Regions from separate parts of the Bradyrhizobium sp. HKCCYLS3013 genome, predicted to be linked through region 2. Evidence: riboswitches for the same ligand, from Rfam matches in the RefSeq annotation. Region 2 holds a riboswitch; each other region holds the start of a gene.

Region 1 (6,577 bases), on a different contig from region 2:
TGACTGCGCGAAGCGCTCGGTCGCGGGCTTCCCGTTCCGGCTCGAGGTCCGCTGCACGGATCCAAGCGTGGCGCTGTTTTCGCAGGCGGCCGGTACGCCCTTGATGAATGCGAAGCTCGACGAGATCCTCGTCGTCGCCCAGGTTTGGGACCCGAAGCGGATCATCGCGGAGTTCAAGGGACCCGCGACGATTGCCGATGGTCGTGGAACGGCGTCGTTCTCCGTGAACTGGCGCGTCGGCGAGGCCAGCGTCCGCGGCCTCCCGGGGCCGCCGCAGCGCGCCGACCTCGTGTTCGAACAACCGACCATCGACCGCATCGAGGGCAACACCGCCGTGCCCGCAGCGCGCGCCGATCATGCCGAATTGCACGGCCGTCTCGCCGAGGGCACGCCGTCGGATCATCCGGTGCTGGAGACTGCGCTGCAGATCGAAAACGGCAGCATCCAGGGCGGTCATCCGCTGCTTGCCGAGCCGTTCAATGCCGACATCCAGGCCCGCGTCACCGGTCTCAAGGACTTCCGGCCCAAACCCTGGCCGGAGCGGTTTCGCGAGATCCAGGCGGCGGGCGGTCATGTCGAGATCGTCCAGTCCCGCATCCAGCAGGGCGAACTGCTGGCGGTCGCGTCGGGCACGCTCAGCCTGACCGCCAATGGCAACATCGATGGCGAGGTGCAGATGACGGTCGCCGGGATCGAAAAGGTCATCCCGGCGCTCGGTCTCGACAAGATGCTCGAGAACGGCGTGCCGCAGGGTGCGCTTGATCGCGTGGCGCCCGGCGTGAAGTCGCAGGATGTCAACAACCTGCTCGGTGCGCTCGATCGCGCCATTCCCGGCCTCGGCAAGGTCGTCAAGCAGAACGCCAATGTCGGCGTCGCGCTCGGCATCAATGCGCTCGGCAAGGAGGCCACCCTCGAAGGGCGCAAGGCGCGGACCTTCCCGCTGCGCTTCTCCGATGGTGTCGTCGTGCTCGGTCCGTTCAAGGTCGCCCGCGTCCCTCCGCTGTTCTGACCTCAGGGCTTCTTCAACTGCGGCAGCGGCCGGCCGAAGTCCGGCGCCGCCGAATCCTGGCCGATATCGACGATGCCGCGGCGGATCGCGCGGGTGCGGGTGAAGTGATCGAACAGCGCCTCGCCGTCGCCGCGGCGGATCGCCCGCGTCAGCTTCGAGAGGTCCTCGGTGAAGGTGCCGAGCATGTCGAGCACGGCATCCTTGTTGCTCAGGAAAATGTCGCGCCACATCGTCGGATCGGATGCGGCGATGCGGGTGAAATCGCGGAAGCCGCCGGCGGAGAACTTTATCACCTCGGACTCCGTCACCTGCGCCAGCTCGTCGGCGGTGCCGACGATGGTGTAGGCGATCAGATGCGGCAGGTGGCTGGTGATCGCGAGCACGCGATCGTGGTGATCCGGCGTCATGATCTCGACCTTGGCGCCGAGCGCCGTCCAGAACCCGCGCAGCCGATCGATCGCGTCGGCATTGACGCCATCGGGCGGCGTCAGGATGCACCAGCGGTTGATGAAGAGCTCGGCGAAGCCGGAGTCAGGCCCCGAATTCTCGGTGCCCGCCACCGGATGTGCCGGGACGAAATGAACGTTGCCCGGCAGATGCGGCGCCATGTCGCGGACGATGGCGCCCTTCACCGAGCCAACGTCGGAGACGACGGCGCCGGGCTTCAGATGCGGCGCGATCTCTTCGGCCACGGGACCGCAGGCGCCGACGGGAATGCAGAGGATGACAAGATCGGCATCCTTGACCGCCTCTTCATTGCTCGCGACGACGCGGTCGACGATGCCGAGCTCCGCGACGCGCGCGCGCGTCCTCTCCGAACGCGCCGTGGTGACGATCTCGCCGGCCACCCCCTGCAGCCGCGCCGCGCGCGCGATCGAGCCGCCGATCAGGCCGAAGCCGATCAGCGCGACGCGTTCGAATCGCCCCGCGACGCTCATGTCGCCCTCATGAATTCGCTGAGAGCCTCCACGACTAGACGATTGGCCTCCTCGGTGCCGATCGTCATGCGCAACGCGTTCGGCAGCTTGTAGTTGGCGAGCGCGCGCAGCACGAGGCCGCGCCGGGTCAGGAATTCGTCGGCCTCGACCGCGGTCTTGCCCTTGTCGGTCGGGAAGTGGATCAGGATGAAATTGGTGACACTCGGCGTCACCTTCAGCCCAAGCTTGCCGATCTCCTCGGTCAGCCAGTTGCGCCACGCTTCCGTGTGCGTTTTCGACATCTGCTGATGCGCGGTGTCCTCGATCGCGGCGACCGCCGCGAGCATCGCCGGCGAGGAAACGTTGAACGGCCCGCGGATGCGGTTGATCGCATCGACGATATGCGCCGGGCCGAACATCCAGCCAACGCGGAGCGCCGCGAGCCCGTGGATCTTCGAGAACGTATGGGTGACGACGGTGTTCTCGGTCGTGGCGACCAGCTCGAGCCCGAACTCGTAGTCGTTGCGCGAGACGTAATCGGCATAGGCGGCGTCGAGCACCAGCACGACCTGCGACGGCAGGCCGGCGCGCAGCCGCTTGACCTCGTCGAACGGGATGTAGGTGCCGGTCGGGTTGTTCGGGTTGGCGAGCCAGACCAGCTTGGTGCGCGGCGTCACCGCGGCAAGGATGGCGTCGACGTCGGTGCGATACTCCGTCTCCGCGGCAACCACGTTCCTGGCGCCGCAGGCCATGGTCGCGATCGGATAGACCAGGAAGCCGTGCGCGGTCGAGATCGCCTCGTCGCCTTGGCCGAGAAAGGTGTGTGCCAGCAGATTGAGGATCTCGTCGGAGCCGGCGCCGCAGACGATGCGGTCGGGATCGAGGCCGTAGGTGCGGCCGATCGCCTGGCGCAGCACCCGTGAAGTCCCTTCCGGATAATCTTCCAGGTGAGTGGCCGCACTCTTGAATGCCTCGATCGCCCTCGGCGAGGGGCCGAACGGGGTCTCATTGGCCGACAGTTTGAAAACCTTGCGGCCCGGCTCCGGCTGGGGACTCTTGCCCGGTGTATAGGGCGCGATATCGAGGATGCCGGGGTTCGGCACGGGGCGGTTCATCGTCAACTCCGGAAAATCATCACTGGCGCGGGGCGTCTCAGCTCGGAACCGTATAGCGTTTCGCATGGCCGCCGACGAGGGCGGCGGAGCGTACCGAGGCGCCCGCCGCGATCAGGGCAGCCCTGATCTTGTCGAGGTTCGACGGCGACTCGATCGATACCAGCAGTGCGGCGCCGTCGAAGGCGGTATCGGGCACCGCGATGACGTCGGCGAGCGGCGACAGCGCCCGCGACACCTGCGCATTCCAGCCGGAGACGCGGATGCTCCAGGTCTCGACCTCGAGCACCAGCGCATCGTCGGCGACGCGCGACACCGCGAACACCGGCAGCGCGGCGGGATGGTCGGCGCGCTCGATGAACGGCATCCGCGCGATGATCTTTGGTGCGCCCACGGGCTCGAGCGTGATCCACCACGGCGTATGGCCGGAGGTCGTCGACACCAGCGCGAGATCGCCCTTCGAGCGCGCCACAGCCTCGACTGCGGCTTGCGCGCTGAAATGCGGCACGTAGGGCACCACGAATCCGAAATGGAACCTGGCGGAATCGCGCATCGCGGATTCTCCGACCGACACGTCGGCATGAACCGAGAACGGCGCCTGCACATAGGTGAAGGTCGAGACGATCACGCGCCAGATCCCCTCGACGGTGTCGAGCGGCAGGATGCCGCGATGGCGCTGCACCAGGCGGCGCATCATGTCGGCCTCGCGCGCGGGCCTGAACGCCGAGCCGACCTCCTGGGTCTTCTTGACCTTGATCAGCCGGTCGATGATGTCGGCCCTGTTCATCAGCAACTGATGGACCTGCTCATCGATGGCATCGATCTCCTTGCGCAGATCGGCGAGCGAGGGCGGGGCGGGCGGCGGGTTCGACATGGTCCGTGTCACTCTTCGCGAGGCCACGGGAAAACCTGCGGCCAAAGGAACGGATGCCGTTCTCTCCGATGCCGCGGACCTGCGCAACAGCAAGTTTACCTTGCGCCATCCAGGCTTGGCTGACCTGCGGCAGAGCGCCCGACCAACGGTCAACCCCAGCTTGCCTTGACGAATAGCGCCCGCGGGACTAGTTTCTGCCCGTTCCGTGGTCATTTGAGCCGGCCGGCTTGCAGCCACGTTAAAAAACTCGCTAAACAGGCCGGGGACGTTATCGATCCCGGCCGAACCCCAGTTCAGGCCGGGTTTTTCATGGCCTGATGTGTCACGTGGTTCGGGAGCCCTGGCCGGATGGCTGGGGTGAGAGACATGACAGGTCTGACGCCGAAGTCCAAATCTGCGAAGTCCAAATCTGCGACGCCTACATCCGCGTTGCGCACGGTCGCGCCCGACGAGCGCTCGCACGAGGTCGATCATCCGAGCTCGCCGGTGGCGCAGTTCGGCGCCGACAAGCCGCTCAGGCTCGATTGCGGCGTCGACCTGTCGCCGTTCCAGATCGCCTACCAGACCTACGGCGAGCTCAATGCCGACCGGTCGAACGCGGTGCTGGTCTGCCACGCGCTGACCGGCGACCAGCACGTCGCCAACCGCCATCCCGTCACCGGCAAGCCCGGCTGGTGGGAGACGCTGGTCGGTCCCGGCCGCCCGCTCGATCCCAGTCGCTATTTCATCATCTGCTCCAACGTGATCGGCGGCTGCATGGGCTCGACCGGGCCGGCCTCGCTGAACCCCGCCACCGGCAAGGTGTGGGGGCTCGATTTCCCGATCATCACCATCCCCGACATGGTGCGGGCGCAGGCGATGCTGATCGACCATCTCGGCATCGACACGCTGTTCGCCGTGGTGGGCGGCTCGATGGGCGGCATGCAGGCGCTGCAATGGACGGTGGCCTATCCGCAGCGCGTGTTCGCCAATCTCGCGATCGCCTGCGCGACGCGCCACTCGGCGCAGAACATCGCCTTCCACGAGCTTGGCCGCCAGGCCGTGATGGCCGATCCCGACTGGGATCACGGCCGTTACGCCGACAAGGGCACGCATCCGCATCGCGGCCTGGCTGTGGCGCGCATGGCTGCGCACATCACCTACCTCTCCGACGCCGCCTTGCATCGCAAGTTCGGCCGCCGCATGCAGGACCGCGAGCTGCCGACGTTCTCCTTCGACGCCGATTTCCAGGTCGAGAGCTACCTGCGCTACCAGGGATCGTCCTTCGTCGAGCGCTTCGACGCCAACTCCTATCTCTATCTGACGCGGGCGATGGATTATTTCGACATCGCCGGCGACCATGACGGCGTGCTGGCGGCGGCGTTTCGCGGCATCAAGACCCGTTTTTGCGTGGTGTCGTTCACCAGCGACTGGCTGTTTCCGACTGCGGAGTCGCGCGCGCTGGTGCATGCGCTCAACGCCTCCAGCGCGCGGGTGTCGTTCGCCGAGATCGAGACCGACCGGGGCCACGACGCGTTCCTGCTCGATGTCCCCGAGTTCTTCGAGATCGCCAGCGCGTTTCTCGATTCCGCCGGCAAGGCGCGCGGGCTTGCCCATGCGAAGGGAGACTGAGCCATGAGCATGCAGGGTGTGCTGCCGCTGAACGGCTTCACTGGCGGCGAGGTGCTGGCCTATCGGCCTGATCATCTGCTGGTCGCCGGCATGGTCGAGCGCGGCTCCAAGGTGCTCGACATCGGCTGCGGCGATGGCGATCTGCTGCAACTGCTGGAAAGCCGCGGCATCGACGGCCGCGGCATCGAGCTGTCCCGCGAGGGCGTCAACCATTGCGTCGCCAAGGGGCTCGCGGTGGTGCAGGGCGACGCCGATACGGATCTCGTCGATTATCCGGACGACGCGTTCGACTACGTGATTCTGTCGCAGACCCTGCAGGCGACGCGGCAGCCCAAGGTCGTGCTGGAGAACCTGCTGCGCATCGGCCGCCGCGCCATCGTCACCTTTCCGAATTTCGGCTTCTGGCGGCTGCGGCTGCAGTTGCTGGTCGGTGGCCACATGCCGCGCACCGACAATCTGCCCTTCACCTGGTACGACACGCCGAACATTCATTTCTGCACCATCAAGGACTTCGTGCAGCTCTGCGACGAGATCGACGTCAAGATGGAACGCGCCGTCGCCCTCGATAGTTACGGCCGTCCCCTGCGCGTCGCCATGCCCTGGTGGTTCTGGAACATGTTCGGCGAGCAGGGGGTGTTCCTGCTGAGCAGGGGTGAGCGGCGGTAGGGAACCGAGCGCAGCCCCGGGGTGCTGCCGAAGTTTGGTCCTCGCTCTCTCCCCACGTCATGGCCGGGCTTGTCCCGGCCATCCACGTCTTGCAGTATGACGACATGGCGAGCGGCTACGTGTATTTCATGACCAATCGTCCGAATGGCACGCTGTACGTCGGTGTGACCAGTGATCTCGTGCGCCGGGTGTATCAGCACCGATCTGGCCTCGTCGACGGCTTCACTAAGCGATATGGTTTGAAGCGGCTCGTTTACTTCGAAGTCTTCGACGACACATTCAGAGCGCGATCCAGCGCGAGCACAACATCAAGCATTGGTCACGTGCCTGGAAGGTCGGGCTGATCATTGCAACTAATCCAGATTGGGACGATCTCTTCGATACGATC
Region 2 (6,577 bases):
CAATCTCAGCATCGAGCTGCAGCCAAAGAAGACGGCCGAGGAAGTCGCGGGCAATCTCGTTAAACTGGTGGAAGGAAAAAGGCCTAATTTGGTCATCTGGCAGACCGGCACGGTCGACGCCATGCGGTCGATCGATCCTGATGAGTTCCGGCAGGCGGTCGACGACGGTGTGGCGACGCTGCAGAAAGCGGGAGCTGACGTCGTCTTGATGAATCTGCAATACAGTCCGCGGACGGAAACATTGATCTCCGTGCCGCCCTATGTCGACAACATGCGTGTGGTGGCGCAGCAGCGCGACATTCCGCTGTTCGATCGGTTTGCCATCATGCGGCAGTGGAACGAGCAGGGCGATTTCGACCTGTTCAATCCGACGCACGGGGTCGAACTGGCCAGGCAGGTTCATGACTGCATCGGCCGGGCGCTGTCGAAGTTCATCATCGACGCGGCGCATATCGGGCCGGCGCAGCAGAACTAGGATTATGTCGTTCATGACGTCGAATGAGTGTCACCGCGTATCCGGGACATGGGAGAAGCTTTCGGCCGTTGCGGTCATTGCCATCGCCCTCGCGCTGAGCCCGCAGAAGCTACGGGCCCAGAGCGCAGCGCCGGTTGCACCCGCCGCGCTGTCCGATGTGGAGAGCTCCGGTCCGAAGACTCCGCTGATCAGCGAGCTGCGACCGAGCATCGGCTACGTCACATTGGCGCAGGCGAACGATCAGGTGCGCGGGCCGATCGCCGCGGTGCGCCCGGCGGCCACGACCGCGCCGTCTGCGGCGACGACTGCGCCGGCCATGACCGATGCACAGCCGCCGGCTGCAGCCGGGCAGGCCGTCGCGGCCGCGCCGCCGCAATCGCGCAGCATCACCGAGCGGGCGATCGACAAGGTCAAGCAGGTCGCCAAATCGGCCACCGACATCTTCAACCGCGTGCCGTGCCTGGCGCCGAAGGGCGTCGCGAAGAAGAATTTCATTTCGCTGCCGCACGTCGCCAACAAGCTCGCCTCCGGCCTGCCGATCGTGATCGTCGCCTTCGGCTCATCGTCGACGCAGGGCTATGGCGCAAGCGCGCCGGACTACACCTATCCGAATCGGCTCGCCGCGCAGCTGCGCCGGCAATATCCGATGGTCGACATCAGCGTCATCAATGCCGGCGTCGGCGGCGAGGATGCGCCGGAGATGATGAAGCGGATCGAGACGTCGGTGATCGACCGTCACCCGGATCTCGTGATCTGGCAGGTCGGCACCAATGCCGTGCTGCGCGATCTCGATCCGGCCGAGACCGCCAGGCTGGTCGAGGACGGCGTCGCCAAGATCCAGGCCGCAGCCTCCGATGTCGTGCTGGTCGATCTGCAATATTCGCCGCGCGTGAACGAGCGGCAGGAGAGCGCGGGTCGCATGAACAAGCTGCTCGGCCGCATCGCCGAGCTGCATCACGCCGGCATCTTCCCGCGCTTCGAGGTGATGCGCGACTGGCACGAGCGGCAGGCGATCCCGATGAACGAGTTCGTGATCTCGGACGGCTTGCACATGAGCGATTGGGGTTATGCCTGCTTCGCGCAGCTGCTCGGCGACGACATCATCCGCTCGGTTGGCCAGGTCAAGCTCGGCATCAACGCGCCGGCCGAGGTGCCGACCTATCGGCCGATGTGACGCCGCGGGCGTTATCCCGGGGCGCTCGCCGCGCGAGCGAACCCCGGGATCCGGAGGTGATGTGCGGATGAGGAATGACAAGTAGCGCGCAGCGATGAGATCGGTCTACTCGCGACGCCACTTCACCATTCGCTACGCCGCGCTGAGGGCGGCGTCGAGATCCTCGATCAGATCGTCGGCATGCTCGAGCCCGGCGGAGAAGCGGATGAAGCCCTCGCTGATGCCGAGCTCGGCGCGCGCGTCCGGCGTCAGCCGCTGATGCGTGGTCGTTGCGGGATGCGTGACCAGCGTCTTGGCGTCGCCGAGATTGTTGGAGATGCGCGCGAGCCTCAATCCGTTGAGCATACGGAACGCCGACGCCTTGCCGCCCTTCACCTCGAAGCCGACCAGGGTCGAGCCGGCGCGCATCTGCTTCTTGACCGTCGCCGCCTGCGGATGGTCCTCGCGTCCGGGATAGATCAGCCGCGAGATCTTCGGATGCGCGGCGAGGAAGTCGGCCACCTTCGCCGCCGTCTCGGTCTGCGCCCGCACCCGCACCGCCAGGGTCTCGAGGCCCTTGAGCAGCACCCAGGCGTTGAACGGCGAGATCGACGGGCCGGTCTGGCGCATGAAATTGTGGATGTGCTCGGCGATGAACGCCTCCGACGACAGGATCACGCCGCCGAGGCAGCGGCCCTGGCCGTCGATGTGCTTGGTCGCGGAGTAGACGACGACGTCCGCGCCGAGCGCGAGCGGGCTCTGCCAGAGCGGGGTGGCGAACACGTTGTCGACGATCAGCCGCGCGCCATGGGCGTGCGCGATCTCGGCGATCGCGGGAATGTCCATCACGTCGAGCGTCGGATTGGTCGGGCTCTCGAGGAAGAAGCTCTTGGTGTTCGGCCTGACGGCCTTCTGCCACTGGTCGAGATCGAGCCCATCGACCAGCGTCGACTCGATGCCGTAGCGCGGCAGCAGATCCTCGACCACGTAGCGGCACGAGCCGAACAGCGCCTTGGCCGCGACGACGTGATCGCCGGCCCGCAGGGGGGCCAGGATCGCGGTGGTGACAGCGGCCATGCCGGTTGCGGCCGAGCGGCAGGCCTCGGCGCCCTCGAGCTCGATCATGCGGCCCTCGAACATCGCCGTGGTCGGATTGGAGAAGCGCGAATAGATGAAGCCGGGGTCCTCGCCCTTGAAGCGCGCCTCGCACTCCTCGGCCGTGGCGTAGACGAAACCTTGCGTCAGATAGAGCGCTTCGGCGGTCTCGCCGAATTCGGAGCGCAAGGTGCCGGAATGCACCAGCCGGGTTTCGGGACGATACTGGGCGAACGACACCGGCGCCTTCGCGGGGGACTTCGACATGTGACCTCCATCGTGACCACCGCGCTCGGCGCGATGGGCACAAAAAAACCGGCCTGGGAAAACTCCTCAAGGCCGGGATCACATTCGTCCCCGGCCTGTTTAGCGACTTATTTAACGTGGCTGCAAGCCGGCCGGCTCAAATCACCACGGGATAAGTCGTGCTCATAGTCGCAACCGGCCTTTCCGTCAAGCCGGCCATCGGATAACCGGTCAAAAGACCCTATATTGGCTCCACAAGCCGCCGTTCCGGCGCCTGCAAAGGATCAGGCCTTGCCGTTTTCGCTTCCCGCCGACGCCCACGGCATCCTCCCCGATCGCATGATCGTGGCGATGGCGGAGGCCGGCCTGATCATTCCCGAATATGATTTCGTCGAGAGCCAGATCCAGCCGGCGAGCCTGGACCTGCGGCTCGGCGACGTTGTCTATCGGGTGCGCGCGAGCTTTCTGCCAGGGCCGGGGTCGACCGTCGCCGAGCGCATCGACGAATTGAAGCTGCACGAGTTCGCGCTTGCCGATGGTGCCGTGCTCGAGACCAACTGCGTCTACATCGTGCCGCTGCTGGAGAGCCTGGCGCTGCCGAAGGACATCGTCGCTGCCGCCAATCCGAAGAGCTCGACCGGGCGGCTCGACGTGTTCACGCGCGTGATCGCCGACGGCACGCGACGCTTCGACATGATCGGCGCCGGCTACCACGGCCCGCTCTATGCCGAGATCAGCCCGAAGACGTTTCCGGTCCTGTTGCGCGAGGGCTCGCGGCTGTCCCAGGTTCGCTTCCGCTATCGCGACGCGGTCCTGTCGGAGGACGAATTGATCGCGCTGCACCAGGCCGAGCGGCTGGTCGATCGCGATGATGCGGATCTCGCCGGCGGCGTCGCGCTGTCCGTCGACCTGTCCGGCAGCAATGCGAACGGCTATGTCGGCTACCGCGCCAAGCGCCATACCGGCGTCGTCGACGTCGACCGCCGCGCCGGCTATCCGGTCGAGGAGTTCTGGGAGCCGATCAAGGCGCGGCCCGACGGCAGCCTCATCCTCGATCCCGGCGAGTTCTACATCCTGGCCTCGAAGGAAGCCGTGCAGGTGCCGCCGGACTACGCCGCGGAGATGGTGCCGTTCGATCCGCTGGTCGGCGAATTCCGCGTCCACTATGCCGGCTTCTTCGATCCCGGTTTCGGCTATGCCGGCGCCGGCGGGCAGGGCTCGCGCGCGGTGCTCGAGGTGCGCTCGCGCGAGGTGCCGTTCATCCTCGAGCACGGCCAGATCGTCGGCCGCCTGGTCTACGAGAAGATGCTGGCGCGTCCCAACGCGATGTATGGCAGCCGCATCGGCTCCAACTACCAGGCCCAGGGCCTGAAGCTTTCCAAGCACTTCCGCTTCTAGCCGGCTGCGTCTGCCGCGCACCCCCAATGCGCCTGCCGCACAGGGCGCGCGCCAGCGCCGTGCTAGGAAAGCGAAAGCAATCGAACGATAAGACGGCCGCGACCTGCGCGGCCGAGCGGGGAGCTGAGATGTCCGAGATCGGCCTGGCCGACAATCCGGTCGGCGAGGGGCGTGCATTGCCGCCCCCCGAGAAGCCGATGCGGAATAAGCTCGTCGACGGACCCATCCTGCGCACCCTGCTGTCGCTGGCCTGGCCGAACATCATCGCCAACACGGCCGGCACCTGCGTCGTCATTGCCGAGACCTCCTATATCGGCCGGCTCGGCATCGAGGCGCTGGCGGCGATGGCGCTGGTGTTTCCGCTGGTGATCCTGACCATGACGATGTCCGGCGGCGCGATGGGCGGCGGTGTGGCCTCGGCGATCGCACGGGCGCTGGGCGCCGGCGACACCGATCGCGCCTCGACGCTCGCCTCGCATGCGCTGCTGATCGCGCTGCTGTTCGGCGCGACCTTCATGATCGGCATGCTGGTGTTCGGCCCGGCCTTGCTGGAGTTGCTCGGCGGCCGCGGCGCGGTGCTGAGCCATGCCACGGCCTATCTGCAGATCTTCTTCGGCGGCGCGATCCTGCCCTGGCTGATGAACTCGATGGCCGGCATCCTGCGCGGCACCGGCAACATGAAGCTGCCGTCGTTCATGATCCTGAGCTCGGCGATGCTGCAGATCGTGCTGGGCGGCACGCTCAGCCTGGTCCTCGGGCTCGGTATGCGCGGCGTCGCGGCCGGCGCGCTGCTGGCGTTCTGCGTCAGCATCTCGGTGATGGGCTGGTACCTGTTTTCGGGGCGCGCGCGCGTCCGGCCGAAGCTGCGCGGCCTCAGGATCAGCGGCGCGATGTTCGCCGACATTCTCAAGGTCGGCGCCGTCGCCTGCTTCTCGCCGCTGCAATCCGTGCTGTCGATCGCGATCTTCACGCATATGCTGGCGTCGTTCGGCACCGCGGTGCTCGCCGGCTACGGCATCGGCGCGCGGCTCGAATTTATGATGACCACGGTCGCCTTCTCCGTCGGCATGGCCTCGGTGCCGATGGTCGGCATGGCGATCGGCGCGCAGCGAATCGCGCGCGCCCGCCGCATCGCCTGGACGGCGGGGCTGGTGTCGTTCGCGTCGGTTGGCGCGCTGTCGACGCTGATCGCGATCGTCCCACAATTGTGGGTCGACATCTTCACCCAGGACGAGAGCGCGCGCGGCGCCGGCCGGCACTATCTGCAGGTCGCCGCGCCGATGTATGCCTTCATCGGCCTGGCGATCTCGATGTACTTCTCTTCGCAGGGCGCAGCCAGGGTGATCGGTCCGGTGCTGGCGCAAACGGTGCGGCTCGTGTTCATCGCCGCAGGTGGCTCTTATCTGTTGAGCCATGCCGCGACCGAGGGCGACTTCTTCATGCTGGCGGCGTCCTCGATGGTGCTGCTCGGCGTGCTGACGCTCGCGAGCGTCATGCTCACGCGGTGGGGGCCGAAGCCGGCCGCGGCGCTGGAGCTGCGCCCGGCCGTGCTGGCGGCCGGACGCGGTCCTGACGCGCACGCGCCGCCCCCGGCGCGTGTCGGCTGAGCCGCTATCCGCGCAGCCTGCCCAACGTGTCCTGCATCGCGCGCGCGCCGAGCTCCATCTGCTGCTCGATATAGGGCGCGATCTCGTGCGGCAGCACGTCGGTGGTCCAGATCACCCGGCAGCGCTCCTCGCCTTCCGCGATGATCTGAAACGACGCACTGTGCTGGCTGATGCGTTCGTTCCTGATGGCGTAGACGAGGCGCCGGCGCTGATCGTTGCAGTCGACCAGCTGCTCGCGCACCACGCTGCCGTTGGCGAAGCTGACAATGCGGACGTCTCCGTCGAGCCTGGTGCCGGTCACGAAGCCGCGCGCCACCCTGGTATGAACGGCGCCGAAATCGCGCACTGCGTCCCACACTGCACCGGCCGGGGCCGCGATCGGAATGTCCTTCTGGATGGATGCCATGACGCTGACCTCACGGACATACGGCTTCGACGTTGTTGCCGTCGGGATCGATCAGGAAGGCGGCGTAATAGGTCGGGCTGTAGTCCGTGCGCGGCCCGGCGCCGCCATTGTCGCCGCCTCCTGCCTTCAAACCCTCGCTGTGGAATCTGGCGACCGCCGCGTGGTCCTTGGCGCGGAACGCGATATGCGCGGTGCCT
Region 3 (6,577 bases), on a different contig from region 2:
TGCCGTTCGTCCGCGCGGGTCACCCCGCGCTGCGGCATCCTGCAGCCACCGCATCCCGCGCCCAACGTTCCGTGACGATCGCGAAGCGCCCCTCTCGAGGAGCACGGGATGGCGATGATCTAGCACGTTTTCTGGAAACGCGAAATAGAAATTTTCAGTCGACGACGAGCACCTTTTCGCACACGTTCGACGGGGTGGCCGGTCCAACTGCCCTTGCACCGGTCGGGCGAAGGAGCGGCGGGAGCCCGCGACCGGAGTCGACCCGAGCACTCCGATTTGCGCAGTGCTTCAGGAAGGATCTGGATGCAGGACGTCAGCACCAATGCGCGCGACAAAGCCACGTCCGCTTTTGACCCTGAACCGACGTCGCGAGCCGATTGCTGCATGCAGATCACTGAGGCAGCGCCACCCCGGCGATTTGCATGACGCCAAGCTGGTCGAACAACTCAATCTGCTCACCGTTCAGCACTGGAATGTAGCAACGACGTCTAGCAGCCGAGATCAAGATACAGAGCTTATCCTCCGCGACCGCCCATGTCCCCGTTGCAGGCCCAAAGGACTCGTCCCAGTGCGGATAAGTCATCCGGCCGTCGGGCTCGAATCGCATGGATAACGGACCATTCTTGAGCTTCGGACCGAAGCTGATCGTCTTGCCCTTGAATTTTGCGGCCAGGGTCTCACCTGTCGGTCTTTCGCCGGTTGCTGCGGTGAGCGAGGCATCGGGCCCCGGATCATAGCCATCGGCCTTCAGGATGAGCCAGAAGAGCCTAGCCATGTTGCGAAATGAAGGTTCGACGTACGGCGCATCGCGGTCGACACGATGCACCACGACAAGGTCGAGTGCGGGTACGACTAAGGCGTATTGGCCGCCGGCACCTTGGGCCATAAAGCTGCCCTCGGGCAAAGTCACCGTAGGCGCAACGTCACCGCCCAGAAAGCCGATCCACCAGAGATAGCCATAGCCCATCCCGAACGCTGCTTTCGAATAGCTGCGCGTGCTCTCTTCCACCCACTCCCGCGGCACGATCTGGTGTCCGGCCCAATTGCCTTTGTGAAGATAGAGAAGTGCAAAACGCGCCAAGTCCCGTGCGCTCATGCGGATCTCATAGGCGGGGTGGATAGACGCTTCGCCGCGGACGTAGCTGCCATCCTGTGGCCGGTAGTCCTGCATGCCGATTGGCTTTGCGATCTTTTGGTCGAGCGCCTCGAAGAGGCCGATGCCAGTTGCGTGCTCGTAGATCGTGCCAAGCGCGTTGAAGTCCCAATTGTTGTAATACCAGAAGGTGCCGGGCGGGTGACTGCCGCGCGGCGGTCTCATCTTGGCATTGTCCGGCGTCTCATAGAGCGCCGCGTGGTAGACCCCGGAACGCGCTTCGAGGAGTTCGCGTACCGTCGCGCCCTTCTCGACCCCGGTCAAGCCAGGCGGGTTATCGTCGATGCCAAGTTCGCCAAGCGTGCTGTCAAGGTTGATCTGGTGATCCGACACTGCGATGCCGATCAGGGCGCTGAGCATGCTCTTGCGGATTGAAGCGACTTCCATCGGCTTCGTCGTACTGCCCCACTCGGCCACGACCTTGCCGTGCTGAACGATCACAACCGCGCTCGAATGAATCTGATCCGAAAAGGATCGCGCTTGGGTCAATCCGGTTTCTGACCAACCCAATTCTGCAGGCGTGACGCGCTCCCACTCCGCTGCTGGGAAGCCATCTTCAGCTTGGGCATGCTCGAACCGAACCAAAGCGCCGAGCAGCACGACAGCGAAAACAATCTGGCGAATATGCATAGGATGATCCCACCCGTTGCGAGCTTGACCAGATTGCTACACACTAATCATTAACGGAATTAAGCAGAACGCCTGTTGAAGTGTTTTCTTTGGATACCCGCCAACCATCCTCATGGCGACGTCTCTTGTTGGCCCACAACGGACATGGAACGAACGGAACTCCCTTACGACCAAACTGTGTGACCGGCTGGTGAGAAATCGCTACTCATCCTTATTCAACGCGGCGATGAGGACGCCAACCTCTTCAACAGGTAAGGATCGTCACGCGCTATCAACTCTTCTGTCCTTGGGAGCTTTCCGAAAGCAAACCGTGCCTCCTCGATGCAAGAAAAATAACACAAGCATCTCCGTGCCATCTGAATGCTCGACCTCAACCATGTAGGATGCTAGCGATGGCGGAGTAACCACCCCATGTAAGGCTGGTCTGAGAGGCGATCTCGATTGTGCAACACGATCGAAAAGCAGACTTGATCATCTATTCCTTGTCGTCACATCGCCCTCGACCATCATTTCGTCAGCCATCTCTCGAAGTACAAATTGATCGGGTTGGAAACGTAAGGGCCATACGCTGGGCACGGAACGAACCCCTTCGCCCGATAGAGCCTCTGGGCATCGGGAAGAAATTCCGTGGTTTCCAGCCGCAGAACCGACAGCTTGGCGGTCAAGGCCGCTTCCACAACGCGCGTCAGGAGCCTGCTGCCTATTCCAGTTGTCCGAGCCTCGGTGACGACATACATGCGCTTCACCTCCCCGGTACCATCCGCGAACACCTGCAGCCCTGCACAGCCAACGGCTTGTCCGGCAATCCGCGCGATAAACATTTGCGTGTCGTCGTGCGCTAGCCGATCAATTGGAGAGCCGTGATTCCTCTCCACCCCGCAGACCTTGTTTAAGAAATCGTCCAGCGCGGTTACGAGATTAATCAGGTCCGGGGACCTTGCATCGGCCAGCTCAATTTCGATTCGATCGACAGTCATTCTCGTCCCCTTCTTCGAAGAGATGAGCGCATGACGCCGTGGTGGCTTGTCCCGTTTAGTTGCCGGACCGGCCACATCTTCTTCCAAAGGAAGAAAGCCACCTTGCTCGGGGAGCAGGTTGGCGCTGGGCGTCGGCCCAACTCTTGATGTTGGAGTTGACGATAGCGGGCACTATCGAGCTTGGCAAGTACGCCCCCAGTTTGAGGAACAACGCGTGGCCGCTCCTGGCTCATCTCGAACCTTTTGGTCGGCTCCGACGATGGCCGCTCCGTCGAAAATTGGAGTCTTGTCAGGCCGCAATCGGCGCCTACCGGGGAGGCCGACGGCGGCTTGGCTCAGGCGGGCGCTGTGCATAGGGGTTCAGCAAGCACATGGCCGAAAGGCCCGCAGCTCCTGCTCTGCACGCCTCCCACGACCTGTACTGGCACGAGACCGTGCTGGACCCGCCCCATTCCCATGTCTGGAGGCACACCGGATCATTGCCATCGAACCGCTGAGCCGCGGCTGGAGCGGTTGCAAGCACGATGATTGAAGTCATGAGGAGAAGCGCGCGCATCATCACACATCATGGCATGAGGCTGACCAATCCGAAAGGGTCTGCCGGCGCGGCCACGTCCAGGCGGGCTTGATCTGCAGGCGTAGCGGGTTTCGGTATTCGCGTTGTCAGGTGACCATCTCTTGCTCCACGAAAAGCAGGCGATCGCAGCTAGCTTCGGCGGCTCATGACTCAGAAATAGGAGCGCGGCTGCTGCTTGATATGTTGGCCGAGGTAGCGTCTCACGGTCGAAAGATTTTTCGGTTCAGAAAGCTTCTCAAATACCTGATGCACCAATTCATCGTGATCGGAGGCAACCATTGCGACGGCGTCCCTCAGGTTTCTAAGCTGACGCCAGGAAAGAGCAGGCTCCGCTGCTGCCACCAAAGCCCAAAATACAGGGCGCCATAACCCGGTGTCGAAGGGCTTTGACGCTTGAAATATGGAAAACAGCGCCTCTGAACGACTCCCCATGTTTTCAATGGCGCTGGAGGCAGCGACATACTTTGTGAGAAGTTCTTTGGCGGGTGGCCCGTTGCCGCGCTCGAGGTATGCCCTGATCGGCCATGCCGAGACGGCTACACGATTGAAAATATCCTCCTGACAGTCGGCTGCCAGAATCGCCTCTTCAAGGAGGCGGCTATACCTTTCATCGGGCCAATGGCGTGCGACGTGAGATAACGCCTGACACCTGAACCAAGGTGCTTCTATCCCCCTTGCGACGCTTAGCGCTTCGTCAGGGCGAGCAGATGCGAGGCGGATCGCGAGGTCTCTTGCTTTGGTCGGGGTCAGGGTCTTGCTCACCCAAACCGACTACCATAACTCCCCGCAACGGCCAATTGGATGGAACGTCAGATTCTGGCCTAAAGGTGAGCTATGCTGGTTCAAGGCTGACGCATGGTCTCAACCCAACGCCGTCGTCAGGACGTCCAGATCCGCAGAGCACCAACAGTCTCGAACTCGGCGAGCCTAAAGCTCTTTGTCACAGACAACGCTGCCGTAGGGTGGGCAAAGCGACGCCAAGGGCGGCGCGTGCCCACCATCGGTGGCGCTGGGTGTAGGCGGTGGGCACGGCGCGCGTGAAAGCTCGCCCGACAAGGCCGCATCCCGGCGCGCCTTTGCCCACCCTACGGCAGGTTGTTAGTTCAGCGTGCCATCAATCTTGACGCTGCTGGCAAAGCGGCGCGTGACCACCATCGCCACCGCTCGAAACGCGCGGTGGGCCCGATGCGACGCGGCGTTGCCGCGTACGCCTCTTTGCCCACCCTACAGCTCGGGTGACGGGATCATGACCGGCCCGGTGACCTTCGTCCGAACGGCCTAGACCGCAATCCCGCTCCACCTCACCCGAACAGATGCGCCAGCCAGAACGCGGCGCCGGCGGCGAGGCCGCCGACGAGGGCGGTCTGCAGCGCAGACTTGATCTTGTTGACGCCGGTGAAGTGGCCCTTGATGGCGCCGAAGATCAAGAGCGCAATGCCAGTGGCGATCACGGAGATGCGGAGCGCCGACGAGATGTCGGCCGCCAGCATGTAGGGGATCAGCGGGATCAGGCCGCCGATCACGTAGGAGCCGCCGATGGTCACCGCGCTGACCGGCGCGCGCTTCGGATCCGGGCGTTCGAGGCCGAGCTCGAAGCGCATCATGAAGTCGACCCACCGCTTGCGATCGGACGCGATGGCGTCGACCACGGTGGTCAAGGCCTGGCCTTCGAGACCATAGCCGCGAAAGATCGCCGCGACCTCCTCGACCTCGCGACCGCGGAGCTTCTCGATCTCGTCGTGCTCCCGCTTCTCCTCGGCGGCGTAGTGCTCTGCGTCGGAGCGGGCGGCGAGATAGCCGCCGAGCCCCATCGCGATCGCGCCGGCGACGACCTCGGCGAGGCCGGCCGTGACGATCACGTCGGTCCTGGCGACCGCCGCCGAAAGACCGGCGGCGAGCGCGAACGGCACGGTGAGGCCGTCGGCCATGCCGATGACGACGTCGCGGACGACCTCCGACGCGGTGAAGTGCTTTTCGATGTGCGGCGTTGCCGGCATGGCGGCCTCCGATGGCGTGTTCGACGGAGACCTTCTAGCAGGCCCGGATGACAGGCGCGATCACCGCAGTCCCGGCACCATCCGCCGCAGGGTGCGATCGTGCAGCCAGTAATGGTGCAGCAAGGCGGCGCCTGCGTGCAGGCCGATCAGGATCATCAGGCCATTGGCCAGCGCCTCGTGGATCTCCTTCATGTCGTGGGCGAAGCCGCGGTCGCCGATCCAGGGTGAGGCGATCTCGAACAGGCCGAACACCGGCAAGCCGTAGCCGCGGGCAAACTGTGTGACGATGCCAAGCACCGGAATGGCGAACATGATGCCGTAGATCAGCAGATGCGTGATCTCGCCGACATGAACGGTCCACGCGCCGAATTTGGTCGCTTCAGGCACCGGCGGCGGATCGGCCAGGCGCCAGGCCAGGCGCGCCAGCGCGAAGCCGAGCATCGACAGCCCGAGCGAGACGTGCATGAACAGGCCCATGTCATGAGCGGGACGTGGCAGCACGTCGCCGAGATGGCCTGAAATCCAGGCCGCCGGCACCAGCACGGCGACGATCCAGTGCAGTGCGATCGCGACGGAGCCATACGTCTTGGCGGAGTTTCGAATGCGCATGATCAGCTTCCTTCGGCCATTGGCCCCCGCTGCCGGCAGGCCGGAGCGCGGGGTGGTAGGACCGGAGGAAATAGCCGACCGGGGGCGTCGCGCCGCTGACGCGGGATGTCAGCCTGCTGTCAGAATGGACGGCGCCGGGGTGGCCTGCGACGTCGCGGGCTGCGACCAGCGGAGCGCCGAGACGATGGCCGGCGCGATCGTGATCCTGGCGCCGCCGAGCTGGGAACGTCCGATGTGCAGCCGCCAGCCATAGGCTTCGAGCACGTCCTGCACGATCGCGAGCCCCAGCCCGCTGCCCGGCCCCTGCTCATCGAGGCGGCCGCCGCGTTCGAGCACGCGGCCGATCTTCGCGTCCGGAATGCCCGGACCGTCGTCCTCGACAGTGACGATCAGAGGGGTCGCACTGGCGACGATGCGAACCGTGCTCGCCGCATGACGCGCGGCGTTCTCCAGGAGATTGCCGAGCACCTCGGCGAGATCCGTGCGGTCCATGCCGACGCGCAGGCTTGGAGGCACCTCGCCATCGAAGCTGACATGGGCGGCCGCCGGCGTGCGGCCGAGCGTCCCGAGCAGCGCATTCACCAGCGGCGCCAGCTCGGTTGCGGCCTCCGGCCCGCCGCGAGCCTTGCCGCGC

What was found. A riboswitch is a leader RNA that binds a small molecule or an ion and turns the genes downstream of it on or off. The one in region 2 is predicted to bind S-adenosylmethionine.
Region 1: another riboswitch for S-adenosylmethionine. It lies ahead of metX (homoserine O-acetyltransferase MetX); the one in region 2 lies ahead of ACQR1F_RS22840 (O-succinylhomoserine sulfhydrylase).
Region 3: another riboswitch for S-adenosylmethionine. It lies ahead of ACQR1F_RS19570 (GNAT family N-acetyltransferase); the one in region 2 lies ahead of ACQR1F_RS22840 (O-succinylhomoserine sulfhydrylase).

Annotation. Positions count from the first base shown of each region.
Region 1 covers NZ_JBNPTK010000012.1:386-6,962, reverse strand. Annotated here, with positions in the region: gene ACQR1F_RS21150 (DUF2125 domain-containing protein) at 1-1,009, shown strand, start outside; gene ACQR1F_RS21145 (prephenate/arogenate dehydrogenase family protein) at 1,012-1,947, opposite strand; gene hisC (histidinol-phosphate transaminase) at 1,944-3,041, opposite strand; gene ACQR1F_RS21135 (chorismate mutase) at 3,079-3,912, opposite strand; SAM riboswitch at 4,108-4,187, shown strand; gene metX (homoserine O-acetyltransferase MetX) at 4,270-5,523, shown strand; gene metW (methionine biosynthesis protein MetW) at 5,527-6,189, shown strand; partial or broken gene ACQR1F_RS21120 (GIY-YIG nuclease family protein) at 6,249-6,577, shown strand, end outside.
Region 2 covers NZ_JBNPTK010000013.1:147,048-153,624, forward strand. Annotated here, with positions in the region: gene ACQR1F_RS22830 (SGNH/GDSL hydrolase family protein) at 1-475, shown strand, start outside; gene ACQR1F_RS22835 (GDSL-type esterase/lipase family protein) at 489-1,649, shown strand; gene ACQR1F_RS22840 (O-succinylhomoserine sulfhydrylase) at 1,782-2,990, opposite strand; SAM riboswitch at 3,069-3,148, opposite strand; gene ACQR1F_RS22845 (2'-deoxycytidine 5'-triphosphate deaminase) at 3,261-4,367, shown strand; gene ACQR1F_RS22850 (MATE family efflux transporter) at 4,496-5,974, shown strand; gene ACQR1F_RS22855 (SRPBCC family protein) at 5,979-6,380, opposite strand; gene ACQR1F_RS22860 (VOC family protein) at 6,391-6,577, opposite strand, start outside.
Region 3 covers NZ_JBNPTK010000010.1:216,203-222,779, forward strand. Annotated here, with positions in the region: gene ACQR1F_RS19565 (serine hydrolase domain-containing protein) at 392-1,783, opposite strand; gene ACQR1F_RS19570 (GNAT family N-acetyltransferase) at 2,290-2,760, opposite strand; SAM-I-IV-variant riboswitch at 2,806-2,915, opposite strand; gene ACQR1F_RS19575 (DUF3551 domain-containing protein) at 3,068-3,319, opposite strand; gene ACQR1F_RS19580 (hypothetical protein) at 3,488-4,099, opposite strand; gene ACQR1F_RS19585 (VIT1/CCC1 transporter family protein) at 4,639-5,334, opposite strand; gene ACQR1F_RS19590 (cytochrome b) at 5,395-5,943, opposite strand; gene ACQR1F_RS19595 (sensor histidine kinase) at 6,052-6,577, opposite strand, start outside.